Regions from separate parts of the Enterobacter sp. 6722112 genome, predicted to be linked through region 1. Evidence: predicted binding sites of a transcription regulator. Region 1 holds the regulator's gene; each other region holds the start of a gene.
What was found. Region 1 encodes PhoB, which activates phosphate uptake and scavenging genes when phosphate is short. Its sites were predicted from a motif close to CTGTCATAAAACTGNCNNAT; they were not measured.
Positions count from the first base shown of each region.

Region 2: the regulator PhoB is predicted to act here: its motif matches at 3,353-3,372, upstream of AC4OVU_RS03535 (esterase-like activity of phytase family protein).
Region 3: the regulator PhoB is predicted to act here: its motif matches at 2,537-2,556, upstream of kdgR (DNA-binding transcriptional regulator KdgR).

Region 1 covers NZ_JBZWGR010000007.1:783,137-788,672, forward strand. The annotation lists gene sbcD (exonuclease subunit SbcD) at 1-1,200, opposite strand, end outside; gene phoB (phosphate response regulator transcription factor PhoB) at 1,388-2,077, shown strand; gene phoR (phosphate regulon sensor histidine kinase PhoR) at 2,099-3,394, shown strand; gene brnQ (branched-chain amino acid transporter carrier protein BrnQ) at 3,804-5,123, shown strand; gene proY (proline-specific permease ProY) at 5,205-5,536, shown strand, end outside.
Region 2 covers NZ_JBZWGR010000007.1:407,529-413,064, reverse strand. The annotation lists gene AC4OVU_RS03550 (carbon starvation CstA family protein) at 1-660, shown strand, start outside; gene AC4OVU_RS03545 (YbdD/YjiX family protein) at 726-929, shown strand; gene yjiA (GTPase) at 940-1,893, shown strand; gene AC4OVU_RS03535 (esterase-like activity of phytase family protein) at 1,949-3,307, opposite strand; gene AC4OVU_RS03530 (YfaZ family outer membrane protein) at 3,719-4,264, shown strand; gene AC4OVU_RS03525 (NAD-dependent succinate-semialdehyde dehydrogenase) at 4,446-5,536, opposite strand, start outside.
Region 3 covers NZ_JBZWGR010000007.1:2,384,119-2,389,654, forward strand. The annotation lists partial or broken gene AC4OVU_RS12885 (DUF2627 domain-containing protein) at 1-15, opposite strand, end outside; gene AC4OVU_RS12890 (YebO family protein) at 685-972, opposite strand; gene mgrB (PhoP/PhoQ regulatory lipoprotein MgrB) at 1,047-1,190, opposite strand; gene AC4OVU_RS12900 (YobH family protein) at 1,351-1,590, shown strand; gene kdgR (DNA-binding transcriptional regulator KdgR) at 1,654-2,445, opposite strand; gene AC4OVU_RS12910 (MFS transporter) at 2,624-3,997, shown strand; gene htpX (protease HtpX) at 4,049-4,930, opposite strand; gene prc (carboxy terminal-processing peptidase) at 5,124-5,536, opposite strand, start outside.

The DNA of each region.
Region 1 (5,536 bases):
GTTTTCGTCCTCGTCATGGAGGGAATGCAGGGTCTGGGCAAACAGCTCGTTAAGCCTGGTGCGTCTGGCCTCGTCCACCTCTTCATGCGCAAGCCGCCGCGCGAACACCTCTTCAACCCGAAGTTCGCTAAGCGTTTCACGCTGGGCGTTGAGCAGTATTTTCTCGCGCTGCTCGCGGCTGCGGCGTACCAGCAGCACCTCCACGGGAAGGTCTTCCGTCAGCGTCTGTATTTTACGCTGCATATCGTACAGGTAGTCGTCGGTGGTGATTTCGATATCGAGCCAGACGGGGGGATTAAGCGCTGCGCCGCGCCACTGCTCAAGCTGAGCGGTAATGGCGGCCAGATCGCCTTTCAGCACCGCCAGCGGCTGGGTGACCGGCACCTCAAGCGTCTCAACGGCGCTGAGTTTGCCTCCGGTGAAGCTCACCAGATGCACGGATTTGGCCTTGCCCGTTTCGTCAAAACTGAGCGAAATGGGCGAGCCGCAGTAGCGGATATGCTCGCAGCCGCCGATGATCTGCGCCCGGTGAATATGCCCGAGGGCAATGTAGTCGGCGGGGGGGAAGTTTTGCGCCGGAAACGCGTCCAGCGTACCGATATAGATCTCGCGCACCGCATCACTCTTACTGGCTCCGACGGTGGTGAGGTGCCCGGTGGCAATGATCGGAATGGCCTGATCGCCGCGCAGGGCGCAGGCTTCCGTATGTTGCTGGTGATAATAGCGGGTGATGGCCTGCAACAGATGCTGCTGTTTTTCGCTGCCGGACAGACCTGCCTGGCTTTGCACGATATCGCGCGGGCGTAAAAACGGAATTGGGCACAGCACTGCGCCCGGCGTGCCGTCGCGTTTTTTCAGGATCTGCGGCGCGTGTCCGGCGCTGGCCACCACGGTGGTATTGAGGAACGCCAGAATATCGCGGGATTCATTCAGCGTCGCCACCGAGTCATGGTTTCCGGCGACAATCACCAGGTGACAACCGGTTTGCTGGAGGTTGACCACAAAACGGTTGTACAGCTCACGCGCATAGCTCGGCGGCGATCCGGTATCAAAAATGTCGCCCGCCACAATAATCGCGTCCACCTCGTGAGCCTGAGCCGTCTCCAGCAGCCAGTTCAGGAACGCTTCATGTTCCGCGGCGCGGCTTTTGCTGTAAAAATTTTGACCCAGGTGCCAGTCTGAGGTGTGAAGTATGCGCATAAAAGATCCGTGGCAATAATAAGAAAGCAGGATTATAAACGTTCGGGGAACGGAAAATAACCGCTGTAATAAAACAACAGTTTGCTATTTATAGTGGTAATGTTTTTCATAAATCTGTCATAAATCTGACGCATAATGACGCCGCATTACAGACTTGTAACTTAAATACGATAAGACAGGGCAAAGTATGGCGAGACGTATTCTGGTCGTAGAAGATGAAGCTCCGATCCGTGAAATGGTGTGCTTCGTGCTTGAACAAAATGGCTTCCAGCCGGTTGAAGCGGAAGATTATGACAGCGCGGTGAACCAGCTGAATGAACCCTGGCCCGATCTGATCCTGCTGGACTGGATGCTGCCTGGCGGTTCCGGATTGCAGTTTATCAAGCATATCAAACGCGAGGCGATGACCCGCGATATCCCGGTGGTAATGCTGACGGCGCGCGGCGAGGAAGAGGATCGCGTGCGCGGTCTGGAAACCGGCGCGGACGATTACATCACTAAACCGTTCTCCCCGAAAGAGCTGGTGGCGCGTATCAAAGCCGTGATGCGCCGTATTTCACCGATGGCGGTGGAAGAGGTGATTGAGATGCAGGGGCTGAGCCTGGATCCTACCTCACACCGGGTCATGACCGGTGAAAATCCCCTCGATATGGGACCGACCGAATTTAAACTCCTGCACTTCTTTATGACCCACCCGGAGCGCGTTTACAGCCGCGAACAGTTGCTGAATAACGTCTGGGGAACTAACGTCTATGTCGAAGACCGAACGGTTGACGTCCATATTCGCCGCCTGCGTAAAGCACTGGAACTGAGCGGCCACGATCGCATGGTACAGACGGTCCGCGGCACGGGTTATCGTTTCTCGACCCGTTTCTGAACAATGACAGGAGTGTGACGCGTGCTGGAACGTCTGTCATGGAAAAGGCTCGTCTTTGAACTGATCTTATGCTGTATTCCGGCCCTCATTCTGGGGGCTATCTTTGGCTATCTGCCGTGGTTTTTACTGGTGGCCGTGACGGGATTGCTCGTCTGGCATTTCTGGAATTTACTGCGTCTCTCCTGGTGGCTGTGGGTCGACAGAAGTATGACACCCCCGCCGGGAAGCGGGAGCTGGGAACCGCTACTCTACGGCCTGCACCAGATGCAGATGCGTAACAAAAAGCGCCGTCGTGAGCTGGGAAGCCTGATCAAACGCTTTCGTAGCGGTGCGGAGTCGCTGCCGGACGCGGTGATCCTGACGACAGAAGAAGGGACAATCTTCTGGTGTAATGGCCTCGCGCAACAGCTGCTGGGCCTGCGCTGGCCGGATGATAATGGTCAGAACATCCTGAACCTTCTGCGTTATCCCGAGTTCACGCTGTATCTGAAAAAGCGGGATTTTTCGCGCCCGCACAATCTGAAGCTCAATAACGGTCGCCATCTGGAAATCCGCGTGATGCCCTACAGCGATCGGCAGTGGCTGATGGTAGCGCGGGACGTTACCCAGATGCACCAGCTTGAGGGCGCGAGACGTAACTTCTTTGCCAACGTCAGCCACGAGCTGCGTACGCCCTTGACGGTGCTTCAGGGCTACCTGGAGATGATGCAGGAGCAAACGCTTGAGGGGGCGCCGCGTGAGAAAGCACTGCATACCATGCGGGAGCAGACGTTCCGCATGGAAGGGCTGGTCAAACAGCTGCTGACGCTTTCAAAGATTGAGGCTGCCCCGTCGCTGGCGCTAAACGACATCATTGATGTGCCGATGATGTTGCGGGTGGTGGAGCGCGAAGCCCAAACGCTGAGTCATAATCAGCACACCCTGAGTTTTGACGTTGATAACACGCTGAAAGTGCTCGGCAGTGAAGATGAGCTGCGAAGCGCTATCTCAAACCTGGTCTATAACGCCGTGAATCATACCCCGAAAGGGACGCATATCGCGGTGTGCTGGCAGCATACCCCGGCGGGCGCTGAGTTTAGCGTCGAGGACAACGGGCCGGGGATTGGGCCCGAGCACCTCCCGCGTCTCACCGAACGATTCTACCGGGTGGATAAGGCGCGCTCGCGGCAGACCGGCGGGAGCGGACTGGGACTGGCAATTGTGAAGCATGCCGTCAGCCACCACGAAAGCCGGCTCAATATTGAAAGCACCCTGGGTAAGGGCACGCGCTTTAGCTTCGTGATTCCGGAACGATTAATTGCCAAAAAAAGCGCCTGACGGCAGATGTGTCAGGCTACCTTTCCACGGGCCAGCGATTGCTGGCCCGTTTGCTTTGCAGTCAAGCGAAACGCGGATGAATATTATACGGCTGGTGCTTTTTTGTTCGCATGATTAGCCATGAGTTTTTCTTATACATGGCATATTATGTTGGTCTGAATTTTCATGCTGGCATATTGTTCTGGTTTTACGATCCCTTCTTGCCTTTAAACGTTATAAGCGTTTAAATTGCCCCCAATATACTGTCAGACCGACTGTATTTGCGTGGTAAATCGAAAAACTATTCTTCGCCACGCCAGGACGGGAGCATATCCCGCTGAAATTGAGCAAATTTTCCGCTGTATCGTCCCGTGCGGGATGGCGAAAATCTCAACGTATTCAACACCACATCCACAGGCAGTAAGGTTTTATGACCCATCACTTGAAATCGCGTGACATTATCGCGCTGGGCTTTATGACATTTGCGCTGTTCGTTGGCGCAGGTAACATCATTTTTCCTCCAATGGTTGGCTTACAGGCGGGTGAACACGTCTGGACGGCTGCGTTTGGCTTCCTGCTTACTGCCGTGGGCCTGCCGGTACTGACCGTTATCGCGCTGGCGAAAGTCGGTGGCGGTGTGGACAGCCTCAGCACCCCGATTGGCAAAGTGGCTGGCGTTCTGCTGGCAACCGTCTGCTATCTGGCCGTTGGCCCGCTGTTCGCGACCCCGCGTACGGCGACCGTCTCCTTTGAAGTGGGTATCGCCCCGCTGACCGGTGACGGCGCGATGCCGCTGTTTATTTACAGCCTCATTTACTTCGCCATCGTGATTCTGGTTTCTCTCTATCCCGGCAAACTGCTGGATACCGTGGGTAACTTCCTGGCTCCGCTGAAAATTGTGGCGCTGATCGTGCTGGCGGTTGCGGCCATCGTCTGGCCTGCGGGGCCCATCAGCTCCGCGATGGACGCTTATCAGAACGCGGCGTTCTCAAACGGTTTCGTGAACGGCTATCTGACAATGGATACGCTCGGTGCGATGGTGTTTGGTATTGTTATCGTTAACGCCGCGCGTTCCCGCGGGGTGACCGAAGCGCGCCTGCTGACTCGCTACACCATCTGGGCTGGCCTGATGGCCGGTGTCGGCCTGACGCTGCTGTATCTGGCGCTGTTCCGTCTGGGTTCAGATAGCGCAACGCTGGTCGATCAGAGCGCAAACGGCGCGGCGATCCTGCATGCTTACGTGCAGCATACCTTTGGTGGTGCAGGCAGCATGCTGCTGGCGGCGCTGATTTTCCTGGCCTGTCTGGTGACGGCGGTGGGTCTGACCTGCGCCTGCGCGGAGTTCTTCGCTCAGTATCTGCCGCTCTCTTACCGCACGCTGGTGTTTATTCTTGGCATCTTCTCCATGGCGGTGTCAAACCTCGGTCTGAGCCACCTGATTCAGGTGTCAATTCCGGTGCTGACGGCGATCTATCCGCCATGTATCGTGCTGGTGGTGCTGAGCTTCACCCGCCCGTGGTGGCATAACTCGACGCGAATTATTGCGCCGGCCATGTTTATCAGCCTGATTTTTGGTATCCTAGACGGGATCAAAGCATCAGCATTTGCAGAAATCCTGCCAGCCTGGACACAGCGTCTGCCGCTGTCCGAGCAGGGCCTGGCCTGGCTGATGCCTTCCGTTGTAGCGCTGGTTCTGGCGATTATCTGGGACCGTGCGGCAGGGCGTCAGGTGACATCCAACGCCCATTAATCAACGGCAACAAATTGTTTAACCACGGGGCTTAAGGCCCCGTGGTTTTTTGTTTTTTTCGTGTTGAATGGCAAGATTTTAATGGAAAGCACTAACAAACTTAAACGTGGATTGAGCACCCGCCACATCCGCTTTATGGCGCTGGGCTCGGCTATCGGCACCGGTCTTTTTTATGGCTCGGCAGATGCCATCAAAATGGCCGGCCCAAGCGTTCTGCTGGCCTACATCATCGGCGGCGTGGCGGCCTATATCATCATGCGTGCGCTGGGGGAGATGTCGGTTCACAACCCCTCTGCCAGTTCCTTCTCCCGCTACGCACAAGAAAACTTAGGCCCGCTGGCCGGGTTTATCACCGGCTGGACCTACTGCTTCGAAATTCTGATTGTCGCCATTGCCGATGTGACGGCGTTTGG
Region 2 (5,536 bases), 380 kb from region 1:
CTGTTCATCCTCACCGCGCTGGATGCCGGTACGCGTGCAGGCCGCTTCATGTTGCAGGATCTGCTGGGTAACTTCGTGCCATTCCTGAAGAAAACCGACTCTCTGGTGGCCGGCGTTCTGGGCACTGCGGGCTGCGTAGGCCTGTGGGGTTATCTGCTGTATCAGGGCGTTGTTGACCCGCTGGGCGGCGTGAAGAGCCTGTGGCCGCTGTTCGGTATCTCTAACCAGATGCTGGCGGCTGTGGCCCTGGTGCTGGGTACCGTTGTCCTCGTGAAGATGAAACGCACCAAATACATCTGGGTCACCGTGGTGCCTGCGCTGTGGCTGCTGCTCTGCACTACCTGGGCGCTGGGTCTGAAACTGTTCAGCACCAACCCGCAGCTGGAAGGCTTCTTCTTCATGGCTAACCAGTACAAAGAGAAGATTGCCGCAGGCGGCGCGGATCTGACCGCGCAGCAGATTGCCAACATGAACCATATCGTGGTGAACAACTACACCAACGCGGGTCTGAGCATTCTGTTCCTGGTGGTGGTGTACAGCATTATCTTCTACGGCATCAAAACCTGGATGAAAGTGCGTAACGTTGAGGGCCGTACGGACAAAGAGACCCCGTACGTACCGGTACCGGAAGGCGGCGTGAAGACCTCCTCACACCATTAATTAAGCATGTTACTGTAGGCCCGGTAAGCGTAGCGCCACCGGGCTTCTTCTATCTGGAACCCTCAATGTTTGGTAACTTAGGCGAAGCAAAAAAATACCTCGGTCAGGCGGCGAAAATGCTGATTGGCATTCCGGACTATGACAACTACGTTGAGCATATGAAGACCAACCATCCGGATAAGCCGTACATGACCTACACTGAATTCTTCCGCGAGCGTCAGGAAGCGCGCTACGGCGGAAGTGGAGAAGGCGGCGTCCGCTGCTGCTAAAGGAGAAACCATGACCCCGATTGCCGTTACCCTGCTGACCGGTTTCCTCGGCGCCGGTAAAACTACCCTGCTGCGCCACATTCTGAACGAGCAGCACGGCTTCAAAATCGCCGTCATCGAAAACGAATTTGGCGAAGTCTCCGTTGACGATCAGCTGATTGGCGACCGCGCCACCCAGATCAAAACCCTGACCAACGGCTGCATCTGCTGCACCCGCTCTAACGAATTAGAAGACGCCCTGCTGGACCTGCTCGACAGCCGCGATCGCGGTGACATCGACTTCGACCGTCTGGTGATCGAGTGCACCGGCATGGCCGACCCCGGCCCGATTATTCAGACATTTTTCTCTCATGAGATCATTTGCCAGCGCTACCTGCTGGACGGCGTCATCGCTCTGGTGGATGCGGTCCATGCCGACGAGCAGATGAACCAGTTCACCATCGCCCAGTCCCAGGTTGGCTACGCCGACCGCATCCTGCTGACCAAAACCGACGTGGCGGGTGAAAGCGAAAAACTGCGCGAGCGCCTGACGCGCATCAACTCGCGTGCGCCCATTTACACGGTGACGCATGGCGATATCGATCTCGCTCAGCTGTTCAACACCAACGGCTTTATGCTGGAAGAGAACGTCACCGCGAAACCGCGCTTCCACTTTATGTCCGACAAGCAAAACGACGTGGCGTCGATTGTGGTTGAGCTGGACTACCCGGTGGACATCAGCGAGGTCTCCCGCGTGATGGAGAACCTGCTGCTGTCGTTTGCCGACAAGCTGCTGCGCTATAAAGGGATGCTCTGGATCGACGGCGAGCCGAACCGCCTGCTGTTCCAGGGCGTGCAGCGCCTGTACAGCGCCGACTGGGATCGCCCGTGGGACGATGAAGCGCCGCACAGCGTGATGGTGTTTATTGGAATACAGCTGCCGGAAGAGGAAATTCGGGCAGCGTTTGCGGGGCTGAAGAAATAACCGCACCGATTATCCCCTCTCCCCCGCGGGGAGAGGGTTAGGGTGAGGGGGAAACTTATTTCAACGCCTCCGGCAGCGTCACAATCCACAGCTCGCTGTCGGACTCCGGTTTCTTCAACGGCTTCACGCTGAGGGTGGTTTCAACCGGTTTGTCATCCAGCTTCAGCGCCCCCTGCGCGTTCACCCGATAATCCTTGAGCTTCTTGCCTTCGACTGGCTTCTGCATCGCCACCTTCACGCCAAAGTCATTATCGTTCGCCACTGCCAGCGTTTTGCTGTCAATCAGCGCCAGCCCTTCGGCCTTTTCCTGCTGCCAGCCCAGCGCACGCAGATCGACCACCTGCGTTTTTTCCGCAAGCGTGATGCCGCGCTGCGCCAGCGTTTTCTCATCATCAAACTCCGGGTATTCGCCCGGCTTGTCGAAGGCCGCCAGATCGCTCGCCTTGCTCAGATCAACCCTGTAGATGAGGTTACGCATTGCGTCATTTTTATCCTCGCCCTGTTCAATCAGCAGGATGGTGTGGTTATCCAGCGCCACTATGTCGCCGATTTTGGCGTCGCTGTTTTTGCTGTAGGCCGCGCTGTCGACAGGGTAGCCGTACATCGCGGTTTTCCCGGTCGCCGGATCGAAGCTCACCAGACGCGTAAACAGCGCCTGTTTTTTGCTCTTCCCGTCGATATCCAGCGTGCTTTGCACGGCGGCGATAATGCGTCCGTCCGGCATGCGGGTCAGCCCTTCAAAGCCCCGGTTTGCCTGACGCCATTTGATAACGTTTGGCAGACCGCCCGCGATGGATTTCTCCCCTTCCGTCGCCTGCGGACCGTGGATCGCGAGGATTTTCCCTTTACTGTCGACGTTAATCAGGAACGGGCCATACTCATCGCACAGCCAGTAGCCGCCCTTCCCGTCCGGCGTGATGCCTTCCGTATCCAGCCCGCGGTTATCGCCTTTCAGCACTTTTAAGGTGTCGCTTAGCGCGACTTCATTGGTAGATCCAATCACGCCGCTTTGCAGCGGCAGGCCGTTGATCTCGCCTTTATCATCATGCAGCGGTCGCGCGTCCACGGCCTCCGCTTTGCCGTTTAGCACACGGATCGTCATCAGCAGCGGGGCGAAATCCGGGGTAACAAAGATTTTGGCATCGTTTTTCCCCATTTTTGGCGAATCCGCGTTAGGACCGCGATCGGTCACGGTCGCAAACGTCAGCGCATCGCCCTGCTTGCCCGTGAATAACAAACCCGAACCCATCCCCACCGGGAGCCCGTTCGGGAATGCGCTGGCAAACGCACCGCTGTATTTGACATGCGCGCCTTCGGGAAAGCTGACGACGTAGCGCTCCGCGGTTGGCTGTGCCGCCAGGCCAGAGAAAGAGAGCGCACAACCGATTAGCACAGGAATAATTTTTCTTTTCATATTGTTAGCATCCAGTAAGTGAAGCCAACAACGTAATGAAGAAACGTGTCAGAAAAATGACATGTAATGGCAACGAAGCGGCGCGTACGGACGTATATCAATCACCAGAAATGTAAACCTCTGTCTTTATCTGTGTCAGCTGAAATACTTTTGGAAATTATTAGAAACCCAATTAATTCATGGCGAAGGACTATTTGCGCCTCGTTCATTTTACGTTTAGCCAGGAATGTAAACTGTCCCTAAACGCGAATGTATTGGACATTGACGATTTGCCATATAAACAATTCATCAACATTTACCATTCAAAAACCCAACACAAACAGCATATAAATGCGAGACCTATCACATTTGCAGTCATAAACATCGCTTGTTAAGGTGCCCTCAGATTAATTTAATGACGAGGAAACACTCATGAAAAAACTTAACATCCTGATCCTTTCTGCTCTGACCGCCGTATCGGGCTCCGCACTGGCCATGGGTGGCAGCATTGAGCAGGGTAAAAACTTTACTAACCTCAATCTGGAAATGGGGAAATCCTCATCCGGCCTGTATGCGGAGAGCAACTGGCTGAAAAACACCGATGACGGCACCCAGACCGGCGGCGTTGGGGCAGGCTACAACCTGGAAGTGGGTCCGGTGATGCTGAATGCTGGCGCGAAAGCCATCTACATCGGCCCGAAAAAAGGCGATAACGGCGTGGCATTCCCGATTGGCGGCGGCGTTAACGTTGCGCTTACGGACAGCATTCACGTGTTTGGTGAAGGTTATGTGGCGCCAGACGGCCTGAACAACAGCGTGAAGAACTATGTTGAAGCTAACGGCGGCGTAAGCTGGACGCCAGTCAAACCTGTCACGCTGAAAGTGGGTTATCGCCACGTGAGCGTAGACGGTAAAGACGGTCGTCCAAACCACACGCTGATCGACGGTGCATATGTAGGCGGTGGAGTGTCCTTCTAAGCCTGTTTGCGCGTTTCGCCCGGCGGCGCTACGCTTGCACGGGCCTACAATGAAGGGTGCAATGTATTAAAATTATTGCACATTGATTGTAGGCCGGGTAAGCGCAGCGCCACCCGGCAAGAAAGGCGATGCGACCGTTAATAAAAAACCTGCCGGATGGCAGGTTTTTTTTATTACCGCATTACTTGCGAACGACCACCAGCTTCTGGTTCACAAACTCTTTGATCCCCAGGTCCGACAGCTCGCGTCCGTAACCCGAACGTTTTACGCCGCCGAACGGCAGCTCTGCCGCAGTGTCGGTGAGCCAGTTGATGTATACCATCCCGGTCTCAATGCGCGACGCCATTTTCTTCGCGCGCTCGATGTTCTGGCTGAACACCGCGCCGCCCAGACCGTAGTGGGAATCGTTAGCCAGTGCGACCGCTTCGTCGTCGCTTTTCACCACGTAAACCTGCGCTACCGGACCGAAGAACTCCTCGAAGTACGCCGGGTTATCACGCGAGATATGCGTCAGGATGGTCGGCTCAAAGAAGCTTCCGTCACGCTGAACCGGCTTGCCGCCATGGTGCAGCTTCGCGCCATTTTTCACCGCCTCGTTAACCTGTTTAGTTAGCGTCTCCAGCGCGTCTTTGGATGACAAAGGCCCCAGCGTGGTGCTTTCGTCCAGCGGATCGCCAATTTTCACCTGCTTAAACGCCTCGGTGAATTTGCTCAGGAAGGCGTCTGCAATCTTTTCATGCAGGATAAAGCGCTTCGCCGCGGTACAGACCTGCCCGGCATTGTTCAGCCGCGCGTTAACGCCGATCTTCACGGCTTTATCCAGGTCGGCATCGTCCAGCACCACGAACACGTCGTTCCCGCCCAGTTCCAGGGTCGATTTTTTGATGTGCTTCGCAGCCTGTGCCGCAACCACGCTACCCGCTTTTTCTGAACCGGTCAGCGCCGCCCCCTGTACGCGATTGTCGGCGATAATGTTCGCCACCTGTTCGGACGAGATAAACAGGTTGGTCCACGCCCCTTCCGGCGCGCCCGCTTCACGTACCAGCTGTGCAAAGGTCTCTGCACAGTGCGGCACGATGCTGGCGTGCTTGGCGATCACCGGGTTGCCCGCTGCCAGGTTTGGCGCCAGAACGCGCATCAGCTGATAGTACGGGAAGTTCCATGGCTCGACGGCCATCAGCACGCCGATGGGGTGATGTTCAACCCATGCTTCCCCGAGTTCAGAGTCATACTTCACCGGGGCCAGGAACTGCTTCGCGTTGTCCGCATAGT
Region 3 (5,536 bases), 1.6 Mb from region 1:
GAAAATGCCACACATAAACAGAACTGTACCTCGTTTGACCCAAAACGTGTTATCACACACAACGTTTAATATGGCAAGCCATTTTTAAACGTGTCTCGATCCGCCGCACAAATTCAGACGTTACTCCATAACAATCTGCACAGTTATGCGAATTGTCAAATGAAGCGCCACCTGACCTCACTGCCCGCAGGGTGCGTTGACGCGCCCTGTAATCAAAGACTTTTTAAACATAGCTCAATCATTTCAAAGCGTCCATCCCAATCCCAGAATTTCTTTAAAGGAATGACTGAGTTAGAACATTTTGTGAAAAGTTATGCTGAAAACATTGCAACGCACCAACATGTGTCAGGGAATATACGATGTTAATTACATTTTGCTAACTGTATTAAAAACCACCATTTAATAAGTGTTATTCTGCACCAAAATAATGAAATTTTTATGACTCTGCCTCAAAACAAGGCAAGCAAAACGTTTCGATAAAAATAAAACACTTCAGGAAAGATAAAGCACACTATTTATTCAACGAAACTGAATTTGTTAAATAAGGATAAATATTCGCCAGTTTTCAGTGTGCTAAAACATGAGTTAACTGCTGCTTAATTAAATGCTGGGAAGTTGTGGGATGCATTTGATAAGGGAGGGGATTTACGCCGTACGTCAGGCCACCTCCCCGCTCCGGGCAGACTATCGTTCAGCTACCAGGCGAATGAAGTCTTCCTCGTCTTGTTGTTGAGCAACAGCGTCCTTCGGTACCGCTTTCTCCTCCGGCTCGTTGGCTTCGCACAAACGACGCAGCAGCGCAGTCTGCCGTTTCTGCTGATCGAGCAATGCTTCCAGTAGCTCAATCTGCTCGTTTGTGCGGGAGCTGGCGCGGTTAACGAAAAACCACAGCACCAGCCCAACGACCAGCACCACCAAAGACATTACCAGGGATGCAATGCTCAGCAGCCCCGAATTCAGTAACTCACCCATTTCACCACCTCAGTAAAAACCACCATTTTACCACTGCCGCCGCGTAAGGACATCACTCAGCGTAAAAATGGTCTCTACCAGGGGATAAACTTATTGATTGAACAAATGCCGCTAAAGAACTGTACATCCTGATCGCACATCACATTGATAGTCTGCGTCCACAGCACCACGCATGCTATCAACACTATAATCAGAATTACCCAGCGTATTTTTTTCACTCCACACTCCGTCTTATGACCTGATACAGCCAGGTTATCACGGTTATCTTAAACAGGGGCTAACTGTACCTTCAACAGACGCTTTTCGGAATCGTGCACTTGTTTCACTGCGTAAAGCCGTTACGCTTACTCTATGACAACAAAGAAAAAAGAGGCAACGATGCGTTTACTTATTCGTACAGTAATTGTACTGGCCATTGTCTGGATCGGCCTGTTATTAAGTGGGTACGGCGTATTAATGGGGAGCAAAGAAAATGCCGCGGGTCTGGGTATCCAGTGTAAATATCTTACCGCCCAGGGGATAAGCACGGCTCAGTACATCCATTCCGACAGCGGGATCATCGGGTTAACCAACTGTCCTGTGCTGCGTAAATCATCTGTTGTGGTTGATAACGGTTAATCCGCGTTGAATTTCGCTTACAGAAACGCCGCAAAAGTGCGGCGTTTCTATTGGTGGCGTCGATCAGAACGGATAATCGTTATAGCCCATCTGCTCTGAAATTTTGCGCGCTGCGGTATGCAGAATCGCCACATATTCATGAAGACGCTCTTCAGAGAAACGCAGCGTTGGGAACGAAATGCTCAGGCCCGCAATGACAACGCCGAAGCGGTCAAACACCGGCACACCGATGCAACGCAGCCCCTCTTCCTGCTCTTCGTTATCTTCCCCGTAACCCTGCTCACGCACTTTATCCAGCACGCTCAGCAGTTCTTCCGTACTGGTAATCGTGCGGTCGGTGCTGCGTTTGTACTCCACCCCGTCAAGGATTTGCTTCACCTCTTCGCGATCGCGCCAGGCCAGCAGTACTTTACCAATTGCGGTGCTGTACAGCGGGTTACGACGACCGATGCGTGAATACATGCGCAGGTTGTACATGGAGTCAATTTTATGGATGTAAACAATACTGTCTTCATCCAGCGCACCGAGGTGAATTGTCTCTTTCGTCAGTCGTGAAAGTTCACGCATCTGAATGTCAGCGCTGCGGATCAGATCCACGTTCTGCAAGGCGCGGGCGCCCAGTTCAAACAGTTTCAGGGTCAGAGAATATTTTTCTGATTCTCCTTCCTGCGCGACATAACCCAATGATTTCATCGTCTGCAAAAAGCGATAAACGGTGCTTTTCGACATCATCACACGCTGCGACAACTCTGTAATACCAATTTCACGCTCTTCTCCGAGCGCCTGCAAGATGCCAAACACCTTCAGCACGGAAGAAACAGAATCTGGCTGCTTATCCAAATCTGCGATTGCCATTTATCACCTCATGGAGAGTGTTTTATAAAAATCAGAACCGGTTTTTATTATAAATTCGTGTGATGCGTGCTGCAATCTATCTGGGTTTACTTCGTTACAAATCTGCGACATAAAACCGAAATAACGATGCTAAAATAGTTACTCTGAAAATAATTTCACGCTGAGTCATTCTTTCCCCATGCAAAAAAACGTTTCTGATGGCCTGCCCTTACCGCAGCGGTACGGGGCAATTGCCACTATTGTCATCGGTATTTCGATGGCTGTCCTTGACGGTGCGATTGCCAACGTGGCTCTTCCTACCATTGCCAAAGACCTTAATGCTTCGCCGGCAAGCTCCATCTGGATTGTGAACGCGTACCAGATAGCGATTGTGATTTCCCTTCTGTCACTCTCTTTCCTGGGCGATATGTTTGGTTATCGCCGGGTTTACCAGTGCGGGCTGGTGGTCTTTACCCTCACCTCGCTCTTCTGTGCCCTTTCAGATTCACTGTACACCCTTACGCTGGCGCGTATCGCGCAGGGCTTTGGCGGCGCGGCGCTAATGAGCGTGAACACGGCCCTGATACGGCTTATTTATCCTCAACGCCACCTGGGGCGCGGCATGGGCATTAACTCCTTTATTGTGGCCGTGTCGTCCGCCGCCGGCCCAACGATTGCCGCCGCCATCCTGTCCGTTGCCTCGTGGCAGTGGCTGTTTGCCATTAACGTGCCGCTGGGCATTGTGGCGATCTTCTTCGCCCTGCGCTATCTTCCGGAAAATGGTCCGAAAAGCACCATGCCACGTTTCGATCTGCCCAGCGCCGTGATGAACGCGCTGACTTTTGGCCTGCTGATTACCGCGCTGAGCGGATTTGCGCAGGGACAGTCTCTGTCGCTCATTGCCGCAGAAATCGTTGCCATGCTTATCATCGGCTTTTTCTTTGTTCGACGTCAGCTGGCGCTGCCCGTGCCGTTACTGCCGGTGGATTTGCTGCGTATTCCGCTGTTTTCGCTATCCATTTGTACCTCCATTTGCTCGTTCTGCGCCCAGATGCTGGCGCTGGTTGCACTGCCGTTCTTTTTGCAGAGCGTGTTTGGCCGTTCAGAAGTGGAGACAGGCTTGCTGCTCACGCCCTGGCCGCTGGCAACCATGGTGATGGCCCCGCTGGCCGGTTACCTTATTGAGCGCGTCCATGCCGGGCTTCTGGGGGCGATTGGGCTGGTTGTCATGGCGGTGGGACTGTTTTCGCTGGCGCTCCTGCCCGCCTCGCCGGGGGATCTGGATATTATCTGGCGCATGGTCCTGTGCGGGGCCGGTTTTGGTCTGTTCCAGTCCCCTAATAACCACACGATTATCACCTCTGCCCCACGTCATCGCAGCGGTGGCGCCAGCGGGATGCTGGGCACGGCAAGACTGTTAGGGCAAAGCACCGGGGCCGCACTGGTGGCGTTGATGTTTAACCTTGCCGGGCAGAATGCGACACACGTTGCGCTGATTACCGCAGGGACCCTGGCGACCCTCGCGGCTGTCATTAGCGGCCTTCGCGTCACCCAGCCAAAGGCGCAGGCATAAAAAAACCGGGCGGAGAATGGCTCCAGCCCGGTTCTTTTCAACCCGATTACGTTACTTCAGGTATTCGCCGCTACGCAGCGCTTCAATACGTTTATCCAGCGGCGGGTGAGACATAAACAGCTCGCTCAGCGACTTTGATTTGCCGTTGATGCAGAAGGCCATCATGCTGTTTGCTTCCTGCGGCTCGTAGCTGGTTTTAAGACGTTGCAGCGCAGCAATCATCTTTTCACGACCCACCAGTTTCGCGGAACCGGCATCCGCGTGGAACTCACGATGACGGGAGAACCACATGGTAATGATGCTTGCCAGGATACCGAACACCAGCTCCAACACCATTGAAACAGCAAAATAGATCAGCGGGTTGCCGTTGCTCTCTTCACCCTCATCACGGTTGCCACCCATAAACCCGGCAGCAATCTGTGCCAGAATACGAGAAATAAAGATAACGAAGGTGTTTACCACACCCTGGATCAGGGTCATGGTGACCATATCGCCATTGGCGATATGGCTGATCTCGTGAGCAATAACCGCTTCCGCTTCGTCACGGCTCATGTTTTGCAGCAGGCCGGTACTGACGGCCACCAGGGACGCGTCACGACGCGCACCGGTAGCAAACGCGTTAATATCCGGCGCGTGGTAGATGGCTACCTGCGGCATGGCAATGCCCGCCTGCTTTGACTGCTGAGCAACCGTGCTCATCAGCCACTGCTCCATATCGTTACGCGGTTGCTCAATAACTTCACCGCCCACGGATTTCAGTGCCATCCACCTGGACATCAGAAGTGAAATGAAAGAGCCACCGAAACCAAACAGCAGCGCCATAATCAACAGACCCTGAACGCTGCTCGACTGAATTCCCGTCAGGCTTAGCACCAGCCCGAATACCACCATCACCGCCAGGTTGGTGAGCAGGAAGAGCGCGATTCGCATCATAATATTCTTTTAACCTCAGCTTAACAAAACGCACTATGCGATTACCCACATCGTATGGGTATTACGGCTATTTTCAAGCATCCAGACGGCGTAAGTCACCAGAAAGACACAACTTTACATAATTGGAAATCTGCCTGACGGAAGAAAGAGGAACAAAAAGAAACAGGCACAATTTCTTGTGCCTGTTGGGGGATTATTTTGTCGGAGCAGGTTGCAGGGCAGGTTTCTCTTTTTCCAGCTTCGCGAGATCAAGCGCGATATGCACCGTCTCGTCCAGATACGGATCGGGCTCCTGGTAATCCTTAGGCAGATCGTCCAGTTTTTTGAGCAGAGGCTTGCCTTCACGTTTGAAGCGATCGTTGATACGCGCCAGACGTGTCGCGTCATCTTCATTGTTCTCTTTTTCACGTTGGGCGTAGTTCAGAGACACAATATTCCGTTTCGCTTTCAGAGCGTTAAAACGCGCGATGTCCTTCATGATGTACTGGAATTCCGGATCCTTCCCGATGCGATCGTTGTGATTTTTCAGCAGTTCCGGTCCGAACTGTTTCATATCACCCGATTTCACGAATGTCGCGGCATCAATGCTATCCCACGGCAGCGCGT